3 regions of the Paenibacillus sp. YAE3 genome follow, and region 3 is predicted to be linked to each of the others. Evidence: riboswitches for the same ligand, from Rfam matches in the RefSeq annotation. Region 3 holds a riboswitch; each other region holds the start of a gene.

Region 1 (7,911 bases), on a different contig from region 3:
TCGAATCGAATCGTTAATCAAAATGCGGGGGATGACGAAAAAATCGTTTTGCGAGCAGCTCGGGATCAGCACGGGGAATCTGGGGGATTGGAAAAGAGGAAAATCAACGCCGGGTACCCATAAACTGATCGAAATTGCCTCCTTTTTCGACGTCAGCCTCGATTGGCTGATTTTGGGCAAAGACCAGGAGCGTTTTCATTTGAAGGAAAACACAGGTACATATGCATGGGAGGAAGGGGATGACGGCGACGTTCCGTTGTCCGAGAAGGAAAAAGAGTTCATAAGGGAATATATCGAGTTTACGCGTTACCGAAAAAAACAATCGAACGGCGAATGAGCAAATAGAATCGGACGCGACGGCCTGAAGGGACGCATGCGTCTGTTCCTGCAGGAAGGATGGACCGTCGATCCCGATTGGTCAGCCGGGTGGCGGCAAGCCTTCAGGGAGCGGCTATCATAGGGGGGCGTGCCCCGGGACAACGCAAAAAAGAAGCCTTTGCTTTAGGAGCAAGGCTCTTTTTTGTGGTTGGGAACATTAACGTTCAATCCGCGGGTTGCGGCCCTTTCGGCCGATAAAGGCAAACGACAGCAGGCTCCCGGCCAGCAGGACGGCCGCAGTCAGGGCCAGCCCCAGGCGCATCCCCGCCGTCATCGACGGGGTGCCGCCGAGGATCGAGCCGATCATGGCAACGCCCAAGGTCGCGCCCACCTGCCGGCTCGAATTTAATGCGCCCGATGCGGCGCCTGTCTGCTCCCGGGGAACCGCGCCTATGACCGCGGTCATGAGCGCGGGGATGGTGAGGGAAACTCCAAGGCCGATCAGGAACAGGCCGATCAAAGGAAGGGCGTAATCGGAGGTTGAAACCGTTCGCAGCTGGAAGATCGTTCCTGCGGCTGCAAGAAGGAACCCTGCGGTCATCGGGATTCTGGCGCCGATCCTGCCGACGATGCGGCCGGTGACGATCGGATTGAACGCCAGCGGGATCGTCATCGGAAGGAGGGCCAGGCCTGCCGTATGAGCCGATAATCCGCGCGCTTGTTGAAAAAAGAGCGGCAGCGCGAACAAAATCCCCGACAATCCGATATTGACGGCCATGCCGGCAATCATTCCCGCCGATACGGTTGCGTTTCGAAACATTCCCAGCGGAAGCAGCGGGTCGGGGCCTTTCATTTCGGCACGCGCAAAGAGAGCCGCGCTGACGAGCGTCAGGACGAAAGCGGCGATCACGATCGGCGATCCCCAGCCGTAAGCCGATCCCTCCATGAGCGCGAAGGATAACGCGGCGATGGCCGTTACAGCCGTCCATTGGCCCGTCCAATCCAGGGGCTGCCGCCGCTTGCGGGCGGTTTCGGCGCCGAGCCGCAGGACGATGGCCAAGCTGATGACGGCAAGCGGCACGTTCAGCAGGAAGATGCTTCGCCATCCGAGCGAATCGGCCAGCAGGCCGCCCGCAACGGGCCCGGCAGCCATGGCGATCCCGGTGACCGCAGCCCAGATGCCAAGCGCCCGGGCGCGCGCGGACGGTTCGGGAAATGCATGGGCAACGAGCGCTAGCGAGGCCGGCGTCAGAGCCGCGCCTCCGATGCCCAAAACGGCGCGCAAGGCGATCAGCAAGCCAAGCGAAGGGGCGGCCGCGGACAAGGCCGAAGCGGCCAGAAACAGGACCAGGCCTCCGGCATAGACGCGGCGGGCTCCCAGTTTGTCGGCCAGCCCGCCCATCGAGAGCAGGAAGCCGGCAAACACGATCGTATACGCATTGACGACCCATTGGAGGCCGGAAATCCCGCCGCCAAGGTCGGCGCGGATCGCGGGCAGCGCGACGCTGACTACCGTCGTGTCCAGCAGCACCATAAAGTATCCGATCGACAGTCCGAGCAGCAGCAGCGCTTTAGCCGGCTTCCAGCGGCCGTCGGACTGGATGTTCATCGCTTTTTCCAAGACAATCCCTCCGTAAAAGGCAAATTCGGCAGTCATCGCCGTTACCGGGAAAGTGTATAATGGTTCTTATCATGGGACTAGATGAGGGTTTATCCTAGGAGAAATTCTCCTAGGGAACGGGAAGGGGAGGAGAAGCACTTGTGGGAAAAAGCGGATGGGGAGCGTCTTCGGGAGCTTGCCCAGTTTTTGCGCACCCGGCGCGCCCGGATGACGCCGGAGCAGGCCGGTTTGAAGGTGGAGGGGCGCAGGCGGACTCCGGGACTTCGGCGCAGCGAGGTGGCGCTGCTTGCCGGCATCAGCGTCGATTGGTATACGTGGCTGGAACAGGGCCGAAACATACAGGTATCTTCCCAGGTGACGGAGAGCATCGCGCGCGCCCTGCAGCTTGATGCCGATGAAAAAAGACATCTGTTTCTGCTTGCCTTGCAGCAGTATCCCCCCGTTTCGGGGGAGGCTGCCGCGGAAATTACGCCGGCGCTTCAGCGGTTTCTGGACCTGCAGGGAACAAGCCCGGCTTACGTGACCGACCAGCGCTTAAACATCGTGGGATGGAACCGGATCGCCAGCATGGTGTATGGAGAATATGAAACGATGCCGGCAAGGGAACGCAACTCCGTCTGGCGTACGTTTACCTCCCTGGATGTCCGCAGCCTGCTCCGGGAACGTTGGGAAGCCCATGCCCGGCACCGTCTGGCGCAATTTCGGGCAAACTACGCCAAATTTGCCGGGGATCCATGGTGGACGGACATGATCGGTGAATTAAACCGCGCAAGCGAAGAATTCAGGGCGTGGTGGCCGCGGCATGACGTCTTAAACGGCCCCGAAGGGAAAAAAATCATTCATCATCCGGCCGCGGGCAGGCTCGAATTCGAGCAGGTTTCGTTTGTGACGTCCGACGACCCGGATTTGACCGTCACGATCAACGTTCCGACGGCGGAAGGTGATACGGTCGCCAAGCTGGGCAAGCTGTTGAAGGAATGAATGGGCTTTGGTCCACGGCCCGTTTTTACGCAACGGTTCATATATTCCCAGGGATCGGACTGCATAAAAGAAATAAACTATTTACATATCGTGATAATCGGTGTATAATAACAGAGTTGCTGCAAAAGTTAATATTATGCGGTAGTGGTGGAATGGCAGACACGCTATCTTGAGGGGGTAGTGGGCGTATGCCCGTGGAGGTTCGAGTCCTCTCTACCGCATTGACGATCTGACCGAGAAAATCCCTGTTTTGCAGGGATTTTTTTGTTGCACCAGGCAATGTTTCGCTATCCAAGCGTTCGTTCGTAAAAAGAAGCTTTTGCCGCCGCGGGAAATTCCATAGACTCACATATAACGAAAGAGGCCAACGCGGCCTCTTTTTTGTTTTGCTCCATTCTTTATGCTTTTAGGTCGCCATAGGGCAACGGTTCACGATTCGATTGGGCCCGGCCGGTTTGCGGAAAAAGGGATCCGCATTCAAAGGAACGCAATAGAAGGGGGCTTTCGCATCCATTGCCAAAAACGCGAAAAATAGAGAGCATGCGAGAGCTTGGCGCAGATAAAGACTTTTGTAAGCGATAACCTGTATGATAGGGTCGCCATTTTACGCGGATAACGATTTCGCGTCTCCTTTACATCCCGATGCACGCGGGTGTATGATTCAAATCGTAATTGAACATGTTTCCATTTTTAAATCGCTGAATTTCCGTTTGAAGAAGCGGAAATCGGGGGAACCAATCGCGCGTCCCGTCGTCCGGTGTGAGAGTCGGAAGGCAGGGAGGCGCCGGGGTGAATCCTGCGAACGGATGCCATGGATCCGATCGCGGGTAGAGCGACTCTCACCGCTCGAATCCGTCAGCTAACCTCGTAAGCGTCGCCTGAGAGAGGAATGATGAAACTTGTGATCGATGAACATCGGCCGCAGGGGATCGGATGACCTCTGTGGTTTTTTATTGCCAAAAACGCAACGTTGCACAAAATGGATGAAAGTCAATAGAAACGTCTTTAACGCTGAATTCCGGCTTTGGCCGGAAGCGGGGGAACCAACGCGCCGTTTGCTTCCACAAGCGGATGGCGCCGGGGTGAATCCCTTTGTCCGAAAACCGGACGGGGGAAGGGCGACTCTCACGCCCGAATCCGTCAGCTAACCTCGTAAGCGTATCGGGAGAGGCCCCATTCGTCGTGAGCGATATTTCATGGCTTTCTTTGGTCATGGATGTTGGAAGCCGCGGGAAAGAATCCTCTTTCCTGCGGCTTTTTTTTATTCGGGTCAGCATTTCGGATAAGCATTTTTAATAAAAGGTGCGATTGTTGCGGATTGCCCGATCCAGAAACGAAAGGAGGCGAGAGCCGTGGAGGAGGAACTCATCGTCGTGACGGCCCCGAACGAGGCCGGGCGCAATTTTATCAAGCTTTTGATCTATCTCAAGCGGCCTTTCGCCGCACTGACGAACAATGCCAAGGAAGAACGCGATCTGAAGAAGCTGGGCGTCTCCAAAGTCATCCGGCTCCATACCAACAACACGGAGGAATGGGTCGTGCCTGAGTGGCGGATCGGCCGGATTTTTATATTCGAAAACAGTTTGAATTTAACGTGCCGTTACTTGCAAATTTGCCGTGCTTGGACGCCGGATTCCATCTACGTAATCACCCGGGCGCATCACTCGCCGGGCATTTACCGGGGGCTTGGCGCGGATCACGTCATTCACACGTTGAACGGCGAAGTCGGATTTTTGCTGAAATAAGGGATTTGACAAGGAGAGCGTTGAACCATGATGGATTTTTTAATGATTTTAACGCTTGCGGGCGTGTTCGGAATCTTTTTGCTGTTCCTCATCTGGTGCGGCCATGTCGTGGATGGGGGAGGCGAAGGCCGATGATCGTGGTTTTGGTGCTGACGGCGTTTGTGTTCGTCTACCTGGCGTATGCCTTGATCCATCCGGAACGGTTTTAGAAAGGCCGGGCGGAGCAGGCTTAGACGCCTTCACCCGCTTATAAGAGGAGGAAACGATTTTGGATATATTGCAGATAGGCATCGTGATCGTGGTGCTGCTGCTGTTGGTCAAACCGGCAGGCAGTTATATTTACCACGTGTTTTCTAACGAGGCGAACTGGATGGACCGGATGTTCGGTCCCGTGGAGAAGTTTTTTTATGCCGTCATCGGTCTTCGGAAACGCTCCGGGATGAGCTGGAAAACATATGCCTTAAGCATGATGGCGACGAACGTTGTGCTTGTGGCCGTAAGTTACGCGGTGCTGAGATGGATGGGCGGACTGCCGGCAAACCCGAACGGGACGGGAAACATGGAGGCGAGCTTGTCCTTCAACACCGTCATCAGCTTTATGACGAATACGAACCTGCAGCATTACAGCGGGGAAAGCGGCATGTCGTATTTGGGGCAAATGATCGTCATCACGATGATGATGTTTACGTCGGCCGCGTCCGGCCTGGCCGTGGCGATCGCTTTCATGCGGGGCATAACCCGCCGCGGGGACGGACTCGGCAACTTTTTCGAGGATTTCGTCAAAGCCCATGTCCGGGTGTTCCTGCCGCTCGCGTTGATCGTTACCCTGGTGCTTGTGGGGTTGAAGGTGCCGCAGACGCTTGATCAGGCGGTGACCGTGAACACGCTTGGCGGCGCTGTGCAGCATATCGCGATGGGGCCGGTAGCGTCCCTGGAATCGATCAAACATCTGGGAACGAACGGCGGCGGATTTTTCGGGGCGAACTCGTCGCATCCGTTCGAGAATCCGAGTCCGCTCACGAACGTCATCGAAATTTTAAGCATGTGGACGATATCGGCCGCGCTGCCTTACACGTTCGGGCGTTTCGCCGGCAACCGCAAGCAGGGCTGGATTCTTTTTTCGGCCATGATGGTGCTGTTCCTGGCGTTCCTGTCCCTGACGTACGTCTCGGAAAAAAGCGGCAACCCGCTGATCCATCAGCTGGGCATCGACGCTTCGCAGGGCAGCATGGAAGGAAAAGAAGTTCGTTTCGGCGTGGCGCAGTCCGCTTTGTTCACGGCGGTGACGACCGCGGCGACGACCGGTTCGGTCAATAACATGCACGATACGCTGACCCCGCTCGGCGGGCTGGCTCCGCTGGCGCAGATGATGCTGAACGTCGTCTTCGGGGGCAAAGGCGTCGGGCTGGTCAACATGCTGATGTACGCCATATTGGGCGTGTTCATTTGCGGCCTCATGGTCGGGCGGACGCCGGAGTTTCTCGGGAACAAAATCGAAAGCCGGGAAATGAAGCTGATCGCCGTCGCGATCCTGGCGCATCCGCTGATCATTTTGGCGCCGACGGCCATTTCGTTCCTGACGCATCTCGGCACGGACGCCCTTTCGAATCCGCTGTATCACGGGCTCAGCCAGGCGTTGTACGAATTTGCGTCATCCGCGGCGAACAACGGCTCCGGCTTTGAAGGGCTGGGGGATAACACGGTGTTCTGGAACGTCAGCACGGGGCTTGTCATGCTTTTGGGACGGTATGTGTCGATCATCGCGCTTCTCGCCGTGGCCGGTTCGTTGTCGCGGAAGAAGCCCGTTCCCGAATCGATCGGCACCTTCCGCACGGATACGAAGCTGTTTGCCGGGATTTTGGTCGGAACGGTGCTCCTGATCGGGGCTTTGACCTTCCTGCCTGTGCTCGTGCTGGGGCCGATCGCGGAGTTTTTGACGATGTAAGGGGCCTGTCGGAAATGGTTTGCAAACGGAAGCGATGGTTCGCTGGGAGCGTCCCATCGAAAAATGCATGTTAAGCGATGGATAAACGAGGTGGAGAAAATCATGGACGGAAAACGAAAAAGCATGCTGACGGGAAGCATCGTGAAGCAGGCGCTGAAGGGCAGCTTCATTAAACTGAATCCGGTCGTCATGATGAAAAACCCGGTCATGTTCGTGGTGGAAATCGGCACGTTCGTCGTTCTGCTGATGGTGCTGTTTCCGGGGTATTTCAATACCGCCGGACGCACGGGCTTTAATCTGGCGGTGTTCCTGATCTTATGGTTTACGGTATTGTTCGCCAACTTTGCCGAGGCGCTTGCGGAAGGGCGCGGGAAAGCGCAGGCCGACGCCCTGAAAAAAACGAAAAAGGAATCGTCCGCGAACAAATGCGTCGGTTCCGAAATCATCGCGGTGAATTCCACGGAGCTGCGCAAAGGCGACATCGTCGTCGTGTCCCAAGGCGAAATGATCCCGGGCGACGGCGAGGTCATCGAAGGGCTTGCGTCGGTCGACGAGTCGGCGGTTACGGGGGAATCGGCTCCGGTCATGAAGGAAGCGGGCGGGGATTTCAGCTCGGTGACCGGGGGAACCCGGGTCGTGAGCGACCGGATCAAGGTCGTCATCACGAGCGATCCCGGCGAGTCGTTCATCGACCGGATGATCTCGCTCGTCGAAGGCGCTTCGCGCCAGAAAACGCCGAACGAAATTGCGCTTAACACGCTGCTGACCACGCTGACGCTCATCTTTTTGATCGTGGTCGTCACGCTGGCACCGATTGCCGCATATTTGGGCGTTCCGCTGGATATCCCGGTGCTCATTGCTTTGCTCGTCTGCCTGATCCCGACGACGATCGGCGGCTTGCTGTCCGCGATCGGGATCGCCGGGATGGACCGGGTGACGCAGTTCAACGTGCTGGCCATGTCCGGGAAGGCGGTCGAAGCCTCCGGCGACATCACCACGATGATCCTGGACAAAACGGGAACGATCACGTACGGGAACCGGATGGCGAGCGAATTTATTCCGGTCGGAGGAGCGGCGCTTGCCGAAACCGCGTACTGGGCCGCGGTCGGCTCGCTCAAGGACGGAACGCCCGAAGGGCGGTCGGTGCTGGAGCTGATGAACAAGCAGCAGCTCGCCTATGACACGGAGGTTGCGGCCGGCGGCGAGTTCGTCGAATTCAAAGCGGAAACCCGCATGAGCGGCATCGATTTGCAGGACGGGCGGCATGTCCGCAAAGGCGCGGTCGACGCGGTGCGGCGGTG
Region 2 (7,911 bases), on a different contig from region 3:
CATGCCCGTCCCCTGCACCGATACCGGAACCCCTTTATACAACCCGGTAAAGCCGTACATCCCCCTGACCTCGTTGTAGCACCGAACGTTCTCCAGAAAATGTTCGGCCACGAATTTGGCGCGCAGCGGATCGCCGGGCAGCAGCACCCGTTCCGCGACGTCTCCGGCATTGGCTCCCAGATGAATACTCATGTTGCATTTCCCCTTTGGATTAAACTCGCGAGCGATGTTTCTGTGATCGCTTACAGTAGTCATCTTAAAGGGAATCCGCGGCCGAAACTAGCCCAAATGCTGCCGTTGGAAACGGAAGAAAAAGGACCATGCTATTTACGACATCAGCTCCTGGCGGATGTTCTCCAGGTCCCTTTTCGTCGGAATGGTCGAAATCAGAACGGTCGGCACGCTCGTCAAGGAGACGGGCATCGTGCTGATCACGAAATCGATCTGCTGCTCCCGGATGATGTCATCGGTCAGCCCGTGCAAAATCGAGGTTTCGATCGTCAGGTCGTCCCCGATTTCCCGTTTGATCAGGTTCGCGACGTAATGGCGCACCGAAAACTCCTCGCCGATGATCAAAAACGCCTTTTTGCTTTTATACCGGAGGCTGGCGCTGACCATAAACGTCAGTTTGGTCAAATGATAGTCGTTGTACATGAGCTCGGGAAAACTCCGCTGCCATTGCCGCATGCATTCCGATACCGCCGCATAGATCGGCTGCTCCTTGTCGCGGATATACCCGGTCAGGTGGCTGTGCGAGACGGCCATCAGCTCGGGAATGGCGTTATCGATGCGCAGCTTGTCCATGAATTCCCGGATTTCGGCCAGGAAACGGGAGCTGGCGTTCAGCGCCGGAAATGCGTTTTCCAGAATCGAAATGAGCAGGCCGGACATCCGGCTTTCTGCATCGTCTTCCTGCTCCGAAGCAAGGGCCCTTCCCCCGAATACAGGGAACCCGTCCTTGCCGTGATACTGGCTCAAGCTGAACATCGACTGCAAAAAATAAACCTCTTCGCGGGGCAACACGACGCCGTACGCCGCAGCCAGCTTTTCCGACATCTTCAGGACCGGCCCGAAAAACGGATGGCGTTCCCATGCGTAGCTTCCGCTTTTAAGCGCAACCCGGTGCCCCTGCTTGACCCTTTCGAGCACGATCGCGATCAGGAACGACAAACTCCGTTTTGCGTTCAAAAAATAAATCATTCCGTTTTCCCGCTCGATCTCGGCCACCCAGCCGTCCAGACGCGCGTAATCGGCATTCGAAAAAGGCCATCCGGTATAAGGATAAGCCTCGGTGAACAGCTTCCATAAAAAATAGCGGACATGGATTTCGTTTCCTTTCAGCGCCGGCGCCGAATACGTGATCCGCAGCTGAAACGGGCGCAGTTCGTCCCGGTTTAGCTGGATGATCCATTTTTTGAACGAAGAAAAGCTCATATACAGCTCTTCCGCTACCTCCTCGGCGGAGGTGTTGCCGTCATGCATGAACAAACGCTGCATCAGGCGGAAATACGGCGTTTCCCGAAGCAGCGGTTCCAAAACTTCCTGAATGCTTGTCCCATGCCGGTCCCGGCGGAACATGATGCCCTTCCCCCTGGATACCTCGATCTGCATGGACGGGGGCAGCAGGGGGATGGCGGACTCGACGATCTTACGGACGGATTTGTCCGATACGCCCATCTCGCTTTCCACCTCTGCGAACGTAAACCACCGTTCTTCCCGGTCCAGCAGCTTCAGCAGCGATTTCAGCTGCCTGTATTCCTTATTCATGTCATCACCTTTGCCGGATGCTTTCCGCCGAACCTAGCGGCACATCCCTCATTGTTGCCGGCGGAAGCCGTTTTCAGCCCGAATGCTGCTGCTCCATCCGGAAAAGCTTTTGGTCGATCAAAAAATTGAGCAGAATGCGGTTAAATTCCCGCGGCTGGCACAAATGGCTCGGATAAATCGCGTCCTCGATCACCGCTTTCTGGGCGCAGGCGAACCGCTCCACCGCCTTGTTCATCTGGTTGACGAACCATTCGCTCTGCCTGCCGGCCACGCATAACACCGGCATCCGCAGCCGGGACAACACCGGATCGATATCCGCCTTAAGCAGCGCCATCCGTTGTTTGATCGACTCGGTCGGCCGTTTATGAAACAGCTCGTTCCTTAAAATGCTGTAGGCCGGAATCCACCTGTGATACGTTACGCGCAGCGACCGGAGAAAAAACTCGGCGGGAAGATAATAGGAAATCCAGCTGCAGGCCTCCAGCAGCTTCCAGATGCCGTTTTTCGTGCCGAAAGGGCCGCACGGCCCGTAAAAATAACTATCCACCAGCACAAGCGCGTTGACGCGGTCCGAATAGGTTTCCGCGAATTTTTGCACCAGCAGGCTGCCGCTCGAGCAGCCGACCAGCGTCACCTTCGGCAAGCCGAGCTTATCCAGCAGCTCTTTCAGGTCCCTGCACTGGGTGTCGACGATTTCCTCGACTTCCACATTCAATTTACCCGAATTGCCGTAACCTCTCAAATCGAGGACGATGACCTTCGCCCTTTTGCTGAAATATTCCACTTGAGGCTCAAAACTATGATGAGATGAAAGATGTCCGTGAATAAAGACGATCGGCACCCCGCTGCCATGCGTCTCGTAATATAGCGACGTTCCATTCACTTGTATGTTAGGCAACTTCCTTCTCCTCCCGCTATGCATGGTCTGTCGATGTGTTTTTTTATATGTGGGTCGAACCTTCGTTAACCTCGGCAAAATGCTCATGTCAAAAAAAGAAGCACGGAAAGAGGAACCCTCTTTCCATGCTTCTTCAGGCAAGGCAAAATAAACCTTGCTTGGCATGTATAAAAGCAGCCTCTCTTCTCACGCTTACGAGGTTAGCTGTCGGATTCGGACCAAGAGTAGCCCTACTCGAATGCGATTTCAAGATTCACCCCATGTGACGAACGGTTGGTTGTCACGGCCGGTTCCCCCGTTTTCCGCCGGAACGGAAATTCAGCGATCATAGACATTCATGTTATTTTTTCGCACAGAAAAACACAGAGCGGATACCCTGTGCTCGTTGACAACTCACAGTTTCACTCCTCTCTCCTAGCGACGCTTACGAGGTTAGCTGTCGGATTCGGGCCGTGAGAGCTGCCCTACGGACGGAAAGCTGATCCAAGACAGCCTCTTCATCCGATTCACCCCAAGCAGCCGGCTATATCCATGGAGACTCGGAATGCATGCCGGTGCCGATGTGGTTCCCCCGCTTTTCGCGATTGAAAATTCAGCGTAATCCATTCATGAACCAAAGATTTTTCATAATGAGTTGAATATACGCCTGAGCCGACGAACTGTAAAGGTTGGTTACAATAGAATTCATGGCCTTTTTTATAGCTTTTGCCGGTTTCCGGCCCCTGATCCTGCCCAATCATTCATTTACAACCGATAGCTTCCGTTTCCTTGATTTATACATCGTTCATCTTGTTATAACCAAGCGCTCTTCCGAGATCGATACAGAACTTGGCGGGAAAAATGAATACCCCCCCATCAGCCATATAAGAACTCCTTCGTACCAATCAGAACTATTCAAAGCCTTTGAACCGCTGCTACGATAATGGTGTCATAAGGCATCTTCATTCCATGGATCGCAGGGAGGTGAATGATTGAACAACAATAAAAGAGGACATCACGGATTTATCCATGAGGTCGCAAAGAACCGTTATCTGTATCTGCTTGCGCTTCCCGGCATGCTGTTCCTGCTTGTCTTTGCGTATACGCCGATGCTGGGACATTTGCTTGCCTTTCAGAATTACCGGCTTTCAGACGGTCTATTGGGAAGTCAATGGGTAGGATGGAGAAACTTCGAGTTTTTCTTTTCAACCAATGACTGGCTGCGCGTCACATGGAACACCGTATTTTTGAATGGGCTGTTTCTGGTGTTCGGTCGATACCACATTCACGATCCAAGACTATCCGTCGAAAGCATCGCCGACCACATCGAGTTGTCCGCCAAATATTCCCGTCAATTGTTTCTCGACCATTACGGAATGTCGCTGTCCAATTATATTTTGAATATGCGGATCGAAAAGGTAAAGGAATTGCTCACGGAGACCGACATGAGCGTTGCCGAAATCGCGCAGCAAGCCGGGTTTCAGACGAAAAGCCATTTTTTTACCGCCTTCAAAAAAGCGACCGGCATGACGCCGGCCCAATATCGTTGCCGACAGATGGACGAGGCGAGCGGTTGATTCAGATCGCCGATTCCACGTATTCATCCGGCTTGATGCCTTCGTACCGCACGAAAGCACGTTTGAAGGAATAGACGTTTTCGTAACCTACCCGGCGGGCGATATCGTCCATCCCGAATGTTTTCTCCCGCAGCAGCTCCTTGGCCGTTTCCATCCGGAGCCGGCATAAATAGTCGTAGAAGTTGATGCCGGACACTTCCTTGAAGATTTTGGAGACATGGGATACCGACATGCCGCATCTTTCCGCCAGCTGCTTCAGCGAAATGTCGGCGCTGGTGTAGTTCTGGTTCACGAATTGAAGCAGCTCGCTGCCGACGGCAAGCGAAGGCGAGGTATTGGCATAACGTTTCCGTTCGCAAATTAACGTGCCGACCTCAAAAACGTAGCTCCACATCCCGCCGATGTCCCCCGCTCCCGCCCGGCTCGCGAATTGCTTGGCGTATAGGCACGTGTCCAGGTTCAGCTCATGCAGCACCCTCAGCATCGTTTCCATCAACAAGGATACCAGCTTGGTTTCGCTCGGTTCGGGCAGCCGCCGCTTTTTGTTTTCCTCGCTGATTTCGTGCAAGATTTGCATCGTCGTATCCAGGTTGCCGATTTTCAGGTTATTGATCAGTTGAACCTCCCAATCGGTCGGATAATAATAATCGACGCCTGGCTGAATCTCCTCCTTCTGCACCGGGAGATGCTCCCTCGCGAAGAGGGTATACTGCAGGCTTTCGTTGGCCGCATAATACGATTTGCTGATGCCGACCAGCCCTTTTTCCGCCGTGCCGCATAAAACGTCCGGCTGAAAGCCGCAGGCCAGCCCGATCTCGCCCGCGATTTCGGCCGCGATGCTCTCCAGCTCCCCTTCGCTGCCAAGCGGCTCGACAGAAGAAAGAATGAGCGCTTTGTCCGCATTGGTCACCTCAAACAGCTCGTACGCGAGCCGGTGACGGCTCATCGCCTGTTCCACGATCACGATCGTCATCATTTCGATTTTCCGGATCCGTTCCATGTCGGACAAATCGCGGAGTGCATGGAAACTGATCAGCAGCGTGCAATAAAACATGTCGTCGGTATAACCGATGCCGAATTTTTTCAGCCCGTTCACCTGCTGATCATCCGTAAAATACCCTTTCAGCAGGCGCAGAAACAGGTTCGATCTCGCGGCGCTTTCGTAATCCTGCATCGATTGCTGGAGGTTTTTGTTTTCGAGCAGCAGCCGGTCGAACGATTTTTCGATATAGCTGTATTCCGAGCCGGAAATTGGGGCGCCGCCCTTCCCGTCTTCCATCCGGACCGCCGCAGACAGCTTGTTCAGCAGGGCGCCGAGCGGGCGGTAGCTGACCTTGGCCAGCAAAAAGGCCATGCAGGCGCCGAGGACGACGGAAATCGCGATCGCAAGCAGCGAGCCGACAAGATTGTTGATGCCGATCACGCTGCTGTCGGTATAGGTAATCGTGTACCGCAAATCGCCGGCCTTGGACGGCAGCTCAAACGCATAACGGCCCGAATCGGCCTGAAGGTCTCCAGGCGCGCTGCGCGTTTGGCGGTAAATCAAGGCGCCATGCGACGACATGACGATCTCCTTGGATTCGATCCCGGCAAAACGATGCATATAACCGGAAAAGTAAGCGCTGTCAATAAAAAGGACCAAAACCGCGCGCGGATGGTTGACGACCTCCAGGCTTTGCAGCACCGGAATGACCCGCTTGCCGCTGCCCCATAATTTCATGTCCACAGGCGGCATGATCTTGAAATACTGCTGCTCGGCCAACGCGGCCTGAAGCTTCCGCTCCGTTTGCCCGTCGAATGCGGCGACCCCCTGAAAAAAGCGGTCTTCCGGATAAATGCCCCATGGCGTCAAAACCTGGCCTTTTTCGGGGAACACGACCATGCCGAAGGAGAGGATGCCAAGCGAATTGATATCGTTATCGAGACTTTTGCGGATCTCCAGCATCTTGAACAAGTCGAATTCCTGATCGTATACGTTCGTATTTTGCATCAGCTTTTTCACCCAGGCTTCGTTGCCCAGCATTTTGCCCATGTTTTTCAGCTCGTTCAGCTTATTGTCGACGAGATCCGCGATCCGGCTGGCATCCGCCGCCTGTTTTTGGCGCTGCTGTTGTTTTTCCTCCATCATGTTCCGCTGCACGTTAAGCGAGCTGAATACGATGATGGGAATGATCAGGATCGCGGTATACGACAAAAAGATGTTGCGGAACGTTCCGCTTCCGAAACCTTTATAGCGCAAAAACAACCCCTCCTCCGGTTGGTATGACGCAAACGATAAAAAGCAAAAGCAGGAAAACGGCGATCTTTTCGCGCGTTTTGCGAATAACCGCCATTTTCCCTATTGGATGTTCGACGTTGCCGTTAACGTTATTGGATGCTGTTGTACCGGTCAAGCAGCTGCTGGTTGATTTCGATCAAATCGTCCAGCCCGAGCTTCTTCAGCTCGGAGATATATTGATCCCAATTGTCGAGCGATTTCTGACCGAGAGCCAGCTTGGTCGCAAGCTCCTGCGAGTACGTCGTCAAGTTGGTCAAAATTTTCGTCTTCTTTTCGAGCTGCTGATCGTCCGGGATGGCCAAATACATGTCGTTCATGTTGACGAAATACGGCTTGTAGTTCAGGATGTTTAACTCGTTATCGATTTTGTGCTGAGGTTTGTCGATCAGCTCAAACTCGAGGTTGGCGAATTGAACGCGAGGGAAGACGGTATCCCCGAACAGCTGACGGCCCGTGGCCTGACCCATTTTGGCCAGCTCTTCTTCCGATACATTGTTGATATATACTTTTGCCCCGTTGGCGTCCTTTTTGTACGTTTGACCTTCAATTCCCCAATACAGAAGATCTGCGTATTTCTCCGAATAGATCGTATCGAAAAACTTGATCGCGGCTTCCACATCCTTGCAGTCTTTCGTAATCGCATATTTCTGCCATACGAGGAACGGCGGTTCCAATTGGGCTGCCGGAGTGATGTTGTCAACCGCTTGGAGCGGCATGAGCGGCAGGAATTCGCCGCCGCCATTGATCGTCGGCTCCTGGTACGTTTCCAGGTTGTAGTCGGTTAAGGAAGCCACCTGGTTTTCCGTCATTTTTTGCTGCTTTTGCTCCCCTGTCGCCCCGATCAGGCTCGTATCGAGAACGCCTTCTTTTACTAACTGCTGCAGGTAGCGGAAGTAATCTTTGATGCCGTCTTGATACCATGGCGATACCACCTTTTTGTTTTCGACATCCACCGCCGTGATATCCGTGCCCAGCCCGAACCATTGAGCGATGGCGCCGTTAAACGCGCTTGGATCGTAAACCAGAACCTCGTCCTGCTTGCCGTTTCCGTTGGCATCCTTTTCCCGGAATGCTTTTAAGGTTTGCGAATATTCCTCGGCTGTTTTTGGAACCGGAAGATTCAGCTTATCCAGCCAATCTTTGCGGAGCAGCATGGTCAGGGATACCGGGGCCGGTATATTTCCCTGGTATGTTTTTTTGTGCAGATTGCTAAACCAGTACATGCTGCCGTCAGGCGATGTCGTCGATTTTTTGGCGAAAGTCATTTCCTCGTTGTACATTTTTTTGATGTTGCCGTTGCTGTACTTCTCGATCAGCGGATTCAGATCAAGCAGCACGCCCTGCTTTGCCAAATTCAGTACCGTCGTGTTGTCCAGAGCCGAGATATTCACGATGTCGGGAAGAGAAGAACC
Region 3 (7,911 bases):
CATGCAACGCCCAATAAGGGTCCTTCAGCATGCCGCGGCCGACCGCGACCAAATCCGCCTGCCCGTTCAGCACCACGTTCTGGGCATCCTCGAAACCTTCAAGCCGTCCGACGGCAATGACCGGCACGTTCAGCTTTTCCTTCAGCTGTTCGGCCAGATTCACTTGGTAACCGGGACCGGATTTCGGCCCTCCGTTGGAACCGACCGGACCTTCCCCACCGGACGACACGTGAAAAATATCCACTCCCGCATCCCGGTACCGGCGGCATACTTCGGCAATGTATTCTATGCCGTATCCCCCGTCGACGTACTCCTGCGCAGAAACGCGCATAATGACGGGCATCTCTTCGGGCACCGCCTCCTTGACGGCTTTGACGACCTCCTCGCCAAAAAGGGGCAAATCCTGCCCGTAGGCATCATCGCGCCGGTTCGTCAGCGGCGAATGGAATTGATGGATCAGATACCCGTGCGCGCCGTGGATTTCAACCGTGTCGAAGCCCGCTTCCACGGCCCTTCTCGCAGCTTCCTTATAAGCCTGCACAAGTTCCTTCACTTCTTCGGTGGTCAGCGCCCGCGGGGTGCGGTATTTCTCGTCAAAACGGATCGCGGAAGGCGCTACCGGCGGGTTCGCGTCTTCGGCTTTTCGTCCGGCGTGCCCCAGCTGAATGCCGATCCGCGTGCCGTACGTATGTACTTCGTTTACGATTTTGCGGTATGCGGGGATCTGCTCGTCGCTCCAAATTCCCGTATCCCGGTTCGTGATGCGCCCATCCGGATGCACTGCCGTCATCTCGACGATGATCAGTCCTGTTCCGCCGACCGCCCTGGAAACATAATGCACAAAATGCCAGTTGTTAGGAACGCCATCTTCAGCCTGTACCGAATATTGGCACATCGGAGGCATCACGATCCGATTTTTTAATGACAATCCCTTTAATACGTAAGGTGTAAATAAATCCGCCATGCTTAAGTCTCCTTTCAGCGAGCTTTAGTCTTGTGGTTATGCCTATATCTTGCTCAACAGGACAAGTTTGCACACATTATTATACACCTTCGGCCCGGAATGTTGGCAATATGCGGCATGGATTTGGCCCATCCATCATAATTCCTTCCAATTCGGGACATAACAGTAGAGACCGTTTCATTTATGAGCACACCGCCGAAAGGAGCCGATTACCGTTATGAGAAACGCCTATCTCGGCAAAGCCTGTTTGGGGCTGCTTCTGATCAGCCTCCTTTGCCCAGACCCCGGCCTTCAAGCGGCAAAGCTGACAGAACCCTCTCCCTCCCATCCCGCCAAGGAAACCGGCGCAACCAGCCGGGCGGAAAAAGGACAGGAGAACCAGACGCTGACCTTGGGTCAGCTGATCAAAAAATATCCGGATACGTTCAAAATCCACGGCCCCCGCGTCAAGCAAATCGCCCTCACGTTCGACGACGTCCCGGATCCCCGGTTTACGCCGCAGGTGCTCCGCATCTTGTCCGAAAACAAAGTGAAAGCGACGTTTTTTGTCGTCGGCAGCCGGGCCAAAAAACACCCCGACCTTGTCGCCCGCATCGTGCGGGAGGGACATGTCATCGGAAATCATTCCTACAACCATCCCCAGTTCCACAAGTTGACCATGTCCGAATACATGGACCAAATCATCCGAACGGAAAACATTTTGTACGGCCTGACCGGCTACAAGCCGAAGCTCATCCGGCCGCCTTACGGGGACATTACCGAAAGCCAGCTGCGCTGGGCTAAGCGGGAAGGATACAAAATCGTGAACTGGAACGTGGATTCGCTGGATTGGAAAGGCATCGGCAAAAACACCGTCAAAAAAAACATCATGACCGCGGCCGGGCAAGGCTCCATCATCCTGCAGCATGCCGGAGGCGGAAGCACTTCCGATTTGACCGGAACGATCGAAGCCTTGCCGGAAGTCATTCGCGAACTGAAGCAAAAGGGATACACGTTCGTGACCGTGCCGAAGCTGCTGAAAATCCAAAAAGACAAATGACGGCTTCAATCGCAAAACAGCCTCCGCGAATTCATCGCAGAGGCTGTTTTAGCGTTCCGGTATATTGGCAGATGACGGGATGCCATCTTATTTAATGAAATACAGTTCGACGTCCTGGAAACCGAAGTTGCTGACCGACTGAGGGCTTCCCGGCACGAAAATGTCGATGCGGTTGCCTTTGATCGCGCTGCCGGTATCGCTGGCCGTCGCCACGAATGCTTTTTTCGGAAGGCCCGGGAAGCTGTGCCCCGTTACGAGCACTTTCGTACCGAGCGGAATGACGGACGGGTCGACCGCGATCGTGCCGAGCTCCAAGGGGTTCCCGAAATAGTCGACGGCTCCCCATTTGCCGTTTTCGCTGGCGGCCGAGGAATATGCCGTCGCTTTGACTTTCAGCGTTTTGTTATAAGCGAAGGTCTTGCCCCAAGCTTCGACGACTTTTTCGCCGGAATCGACGTTAAGCGATGCTGAAATCGCCACCGGAGCAGGATCGGCATAGGCTTTCATCGTTTCGCTTGCAGGTATGTTCAGCTTCAATCCGGCGTAAATGTTGGTTGCCGGTATGTTCGGATTTGCGTTCATCAATTGGTTCAGGTTCACGCCGTATTGTTTCGAAAGCGTATAGTAAGTGTCGCCTTCCTTGGCTACATGGACGGAATCCGCATGGACCGGCACGGCCTGTACCGCCAATGCGATGCCAAGCGCCGCTGCAAAAAACTTCATTTTCATAAATCTCTTTTTCATAGTTCCTCCTTAAAATCCTTCATGCCTGCGAGGTTAGCTGTCGGGTTCGGATTGAGGAGACAACCCTACGATCGAATACGATTCACCCCAAGTGAACATGGTGATTCACGGTGGAAATGGTCCCCCGCACTTTTCGTTCCAAAGTTTTGGCTCATTCAATATATCACAATTTTGTAACCTGTGCGCATGAAAATGTTACCAAATTGCAATCTTCCACCAAAAAAGTGCCATTATCAAGGCGTTTTCGCGCAAAAAGATTTCAAAAAAAATGAAGCAAAAGTTACAATCGCACAAAAAAAGCCCCGGGCAGGAAACGAAGCCCGAAGCTTGAAATATGGGTTCTCTATAGTACCTTGCTCAAAAAGTCTTTGGTTCGCGGATTTTGCGGATTGTTGAACACCTCGGCAGGCGTTCCTTCTTCCATGATTTTACCGCCGTCCATAAAGATAATGCGGTCCCCGACCTCTCTGGCGAAGCCCATCTCGTGCGTCACGATGACCATCGTCATGCCGCCTTCGGCAAGCTTTTTCATGACCTCGAGCACCTCGCCGACCATCTCGGGATCCAGCGCCGACGTCGGTTCGTCGAACAGCATCACGTGAGGCTGCATGGCCAGCGCCCGCGCGATGGCGATCCGCTGCTTCTGCCCTCCGGAAAGCTGGGAAGGATAAGCATCCTTTTTGTCTTCCAGCCCGACGGTCCGCAGCAGGTCCATCGCGATTTTTTCAGCTTCGCCCTGCGGCATCTTTTTCACTTTGACCGGAGCCAGCGTAATGTTTTGCAGCACCGTTTTATGCGGGAACAGGTTAAACTGCTGGAACACCATGCCCATTTTTTCGCGGGTCAGGTTGATGTTATGCCGTTTTCCGGTGATCGACTCGCCTTCAAACATGATTTCGCCGCTCGTGGGAACTTCCAGCAAGTTCAGGCAGCGGAGGAAGGTGCTTTTCCCCGATCCGCTCGGGCCGATGACGACGACGACCTCCCCCTTTGCGATTTCGATGTCGACGCCTTTCAAAATCTCCAGTTTTCCGTACGATTTATGCAGATCTTTAACGGTGATCATCCGTTCTCAACCTCCTTTCGAACAAACCAAGCAGCTTGGAAAGCAAAAACGTCATGATGAAATAAATCACGGCGATGATCAGCAGCGGTTTAAGGTAATCATACGTGATGGTGTTGACGGCCCCGGCTTGATACATCAAATCGCCGACCCCGATAAAGGACACGATCGAAGATTCTTTGATAATGGTAATGAATTCGTTGCCGATCGCCGGCAGCACGCTTTTAACAGCTTGTGGAAGGACGATATGCCTCATCGTCATGGCTTTGCTCATCCCGAGCGAACGGGCGGCTTCGGCCTGCCCTTTGTCGACGCCTTGAATGCCCGCCCGAAAAATTTCCGCCAAATAAGCGGAGCTGTTGATCGTTAACGTAATCGCGCCCGACTCAATGGCTGAAAATTTGATGCCGAACGAGACGAGCCCGTAATGGATGATGAACAGCTGCACGAGCATCGGCGTTCCCCTCAAAAACTCAACCCAGATGGATCCGATGAAGCGAAGAACCCGAATCCGGGACATCCGCAGCAGCGAAACCAGCATGCCGAGTATAAAACCGCAAAAAACGCCGATGACCGCAAGCAGCAGCGTGTATTGAACTCCCGTGAAGAAATAGGAGCGATACGTCCAAAAAATATTAAAAATGTCCATGTAACGGTCTGTTCCTCCTTATATTACTGGGACCGGAGCTTATTAAGCAGCACGGAATCCCTCATAGATTCGACATGCCGCCGGCACCCCGGGGCAGAAAAAATAGCGGAAATGGCTTCCGCATATTTTTCCTCCGTGCCTATTTATTATGTCGCCGAATTTATTTTTGCGCGGCGAGGTCGCTTGCCTCGGATACGAATTGATCGATTTTGTTTTCCGATTTGAGGCGGTCCAGCGTTTTGTTGATCTGGTCGAGAAGCTCTTTGTTGCCTTTTTTCACGCCGATGGCATAACCGTCTTCTTCGTATTCCGGCACGGCTTCGGCAATCGTCAGACCTTTGACGTTTTTAATGAAAGCTTCCGCAACCGGCTTTTCCATGATAGACGCGTCGACGCGGCCGGAGTTCAGCTGCATGATGATGTCGTTGATTTTGCCGAGGCCGGTGATTTGGGCCCCAGGAATGGATTTGGCGATATCTTCCTGGATCGAACCGGTCTGGATGCCGAAGGATACGCCCTTAAGCGAGTCCATCGTTTTGTATTTGTCTTTGTCTGCTTCGCGGACGACGACGGCTTGCTGCGCTTTATAATAGTTGTTGGAGAAATCCACCTGTTTTCTGCGGGTTTCGTCCGGGGTCATCCCGGAAATGACGAAATCGACGCGGCCCGTGGACAATTCGCCGAGCAGCGCTTTGAAATCCATGTCCTTCACTTCCAGCGTCGCGCCCATGTCGGAGGCGATTTCTTTGGCGATTTCGATGTCAAAACCGACGATCTGGTCTTTGCCGTCAATCATTTTGTGGAATTCGTATGGCGGAAAATCGGCGCTTGTTCCGAGAACAATCGTTTTCCCTTCCGTTTTGCTGCCAGTTTGGCCGGCGTCCTGCTCGGACGATTTATTGCCGCAGCCGGCGATCAAACTTCCGGCCAACACCAGGCATACCGTTAAAATACCCCATTTTTTCATGATCTATCTCCCCTTGTTCTTTGTCTTTGTTTGATTGGATTAACGCTAGTATGGACTTGATGGCATGTCGCAATCAGCTTTCAGAAAACATGTTTTATCGTACAACAAACTGCATTTTTATGCAATGTATTTTCACGTAATTTCATCTAATTACAATATATTTCCAGACACTTGGACCTATCCGTTTCATTTCGACTTTAGATTGGTAATTAACCTACATGATACATTGCCGAATCATGCTTCGGAGCATACTACCGTTACGAGCGACCGCATGATTGGCAGCATATAGAGGATTTATTGGAGGTGCAGTGTCATGCTATTGGAGGCTTTATACCACGTGCCCCGCAACAAGTGGGCTTATGCTTACGATCCGCGGACCATTCATTTGAGATTCCGAACGAAAAAAAACGATGTGACTTCGGTCGTCGCAATGACCGGGGACAAATACGACTGGAAGGCCACCTATTTTGAAATTACGATGGACAAGGCGGCCTCCGACGAAATGTTCGATTATTGGGAGGCGGCGGTCAAACCCAAATACAAACGTTTATCTTACGGGTTCCGCATTTCGGCCGGCTCCGAAACGGTGTACATGGTCGACAGCGGCATTTACCGCAATTGTCCGCCTCCGCCGGGGGGATATTACGAATTCCCGTACATACATGAAATCGATGTGTTCAAAGTGCCGGATTGGGCCAAGGATGCCGTGTTCTATCAAATCATGCCCGAACGGTTCGCGAACGGCGACCCGCGCAACGATCCGCCGGGAACCGAAGCCTGGGGCGGCAAGCCGAAAACGGACAACTACTTCGGTGGAGACCTCCAAGGGGTGCTGGACCATCTGGACGATCTGGCGGATCTGGGCATTAACGCCATTTATTTTACGCCGCTGTTCAAGTCGCCGTCCAACCACAAATACGACATCGTCGATTATAAGCAGGTCGACCCGCACTTTGGGGACAATGAGCTGCTCAAGCGGGTGGTCGACGCATGCCACGCCAAAGGCATCCGGGTCATGCTCGACGCCGTGTTCAATCATTGCAGCGAGCAGTTCCCGCCGTTCCAGGACGTGATCCGAAACGGGGAAAAATCGAAATATAAGGACTGGTTCCATATCAACAAATTTCCGGTCCGGGTCGAAAACGGAATCGCGACGTACGATACCTTCGGCTTTTTCGGGAACATGCCGAAATTCAACACGGCCAATCCCGAAGTCAAAGCCTATTTGCTCGACGTGGCCGAATATTGGATCAAAGAAATCAACCTGGACGGCTGGCGCCTGGACGTCGCAAACGAAATCGACCATCATTTCTGGCGCGATTTCCGAAACGTGGTCAAAAAAGCGAATCCGGAGGCGTATATCGTCGGAGAAGTATGGAGCGATTCGCTCGCTTGGCTTATGGGCGACCAATTCGATTCGGTGATGAATTACCCGTTTGCCGACAAAGTGCTCGAATTTTTTAACGGCGGCATGGACGGCGCGGCTTTTTCCGATCGCATGAGTTCGCTTCTGATGCGTTATCCCCAGCAGACGAACGAGGTCGTTTTTAACATGCTGTGCAGCCATGACACGCCGCGTTTATTAACCCGGCTCGGCGGGGACAAACGAAAAATGAAGCTTTCCGTCGTGTTTCTTTTTACGTATATGGGGACGCCCTGCATCTTTTACGGCGATGAAGTCGGCCTTGCCGGCGACGGAGATCCGGACTGCCGCAAATGCATGATTTGGGAAAAGGACAAGCAGGACCGCGACCTATACGATTTCTACAAATTGATGATCGGTCTCCGCAAAACCCATAAGGCGCTGCGCGAAGGCAGATTCCGGTTCCTCAAAGCCGAGCCGGGAAACCCGTGCATCATCTACGAACGCGCCGACGACCAGGATCATTTCACGATCTGGATGAACAATACGGCGCAAAAGCAAACGCTGTCGCATCCGATGGAGGCCACGGATTGGCAGGACGCGTTAAGCGGGGAAAAGGTCTCGCCCGAAAACGGCGTCATGAACGTGGCCCTGGATCCTTACGGGTACCGCATTTTATACCGGCGCATCGCCAAAAAGTAATTCGGCTGAACGAAAAAGAAGCGCCCGAAGTCTTGGATCAAGACTTTGAGCGCTCCTTTTTTTATCCGGCCGACCTAAGTTCCGATCGTCACGCGATCGTAGATTTCCTGGTAAGCCCGGGCCGATACGTTCCAGCTGTAATCGCCGCTGACGGCGTTTTTGACGATTTGGCTCCAGTGCCGGGGCTGCCGGTAAAACGACACCGCCCGGCGGATCGTGTGCATCATGTCATGGGCGTTGATATGGGCGAAGCTGAAGCCGTTCCCTTCCCCCGTATATTCATTGTAGGCCTGCACCGTGTCATTCAGTCCGCCCGTTTCCCGGACGATCGGAATGCTTCCGTACCGCAGCGCGAGCAGTTGGCTGATCCCGCACGGCTCAAAACTCGACGGCATCAGGAACATGTCGCTGGAGGCGTAA

Evidence for each region. A riboswitch is a leader RNA that binds a small molecule or an ion and turns the genes downstream of it on or off. The one in region 3 is predicted to bind cyclic di-AMP.
Region 1: another riboswitch for cyclic di-AMP. It lies ahead of AC27KL_RS18680 (hypothetical protein); the one in region 3 lies ahead of AC27KL_RS03745 (3D domain-containing protein).
Region 2: another riboswitch for cyclic di-AMP. It lies ahead of AC27KL_RS10945 (alpha/beta fold hydrolase); the one in region 3 lies ahead of AC27KL_RS03745 (3D domain-containing protein).

What each region holds. Positions count from the first base shown of each region.
Region 1 is NZ_BAAIYF010000009.1:173,361-181,271, forward strand. It holds gene AC27KL_RS18660 (helix-turn-helix domain-containing protein) at 1-337, shown strand, start outside; gene AC27KL_RS18665 (MFS transporter) at 536-1,939, opposite strand; gene AC27KL_RS18670 (helix-turn-helix transcriptional regulator) at 2,078-2,920, shown strand; tRNA gene AC27KL_RS18675 (tRNA-Leu) at 3,059-3,141, shown strand; cyclic di-AMP (ydaO/yuaA leader) riboswitch at 3,607-3,810, shown strand; cyclic di-AMP (ydaO/yuaA leader) riboswitch at 3,920-4,095, shown strand; gene AC27KL_RS18680 (hypothetical protein) at 4,273-4,665, shown strand; gene AC27KL_RS18685 (potassium-transporting ATPase subunit F) at 4,797-4,874, shown strand; gene kdpA (potassium-transporting ATPase subunit KdpA) at 4,934-6,610, shown strand; gene kdpB (potassium-transporting ATPase subunit KdpB) at 6,713-7,911, shown strand, end outside.
Region 2 is NZ_BAAIYF010000004.1:488,431-496,341, reverse strand. It holds gene deoD (purine-nucleoside phosphorylase) at 1-192, opposite strand, end outside; gene AC27KL_RS10950 (AcpB/EbpR/MafR family transcriptional regulator) at 328-1,767, opposite strand; gene AC27KL_RS10945 (alpha/beta fold hydrolase) at 1,841-2,665, opposite strand; cyclic di-AMP (ydaO/yuaA leader) riboswitch at 2,839-2,999, opposite strand; cyclic di-AMP (ydaO/yuaA leader) riboswitch at 3,072-3,273, opposite strand; gene AC27KL_RS10940 (helix-turn-helix transcriptional regulator) at 3,637-4,221, shown strand; gene AC27KL_RS10935 (helix-turn-helix transcriptional regulator) at 4,223-6,460, opposite strand; gene AC27KL_RS10930 (extracellular solute-binding protein) at 6,589-7,911, opposite strand, start outside.
Region 3 is NZ_BAAIYF010000002.1:191,671-199,581, forward strand. It holds gene AC27KL_RS03735 (NADH:flavin oxidoreductase/NADH oxidase) at 1-964, opposite strand, end outside; gene AC27KL_RS03740 (polysaccharide deacetylase family protein) at 1,182-2,003, shown strand; gene AC27KL_RS03745 (3D domain-containing protein) at 2,091-2,747, opposite strand; cyclic di-AMP (ydaO/yuaA leader) riboswitch at 2,755-2,909, opposite strand; gene AC27KL_RS03750 (amino acid ABC transporter ATP-binding protein) at 3,091-3,813, opposite strand; gene AC27KL_RS03755 (amino acid ABC transporter permease) at 3,800-4,459, opposite strand; gene AC27KL_RS03760 (transporter substrate-binding domain-containing protein) at 4,620-5,426, opposite strand; gene AC27KL_RS03765 (alpha-glycosidase) at 5,740-7,491, shown strand; gene glgA (glycogen synthase GlgA) at 7,566-7,911, opposite strand, start outside.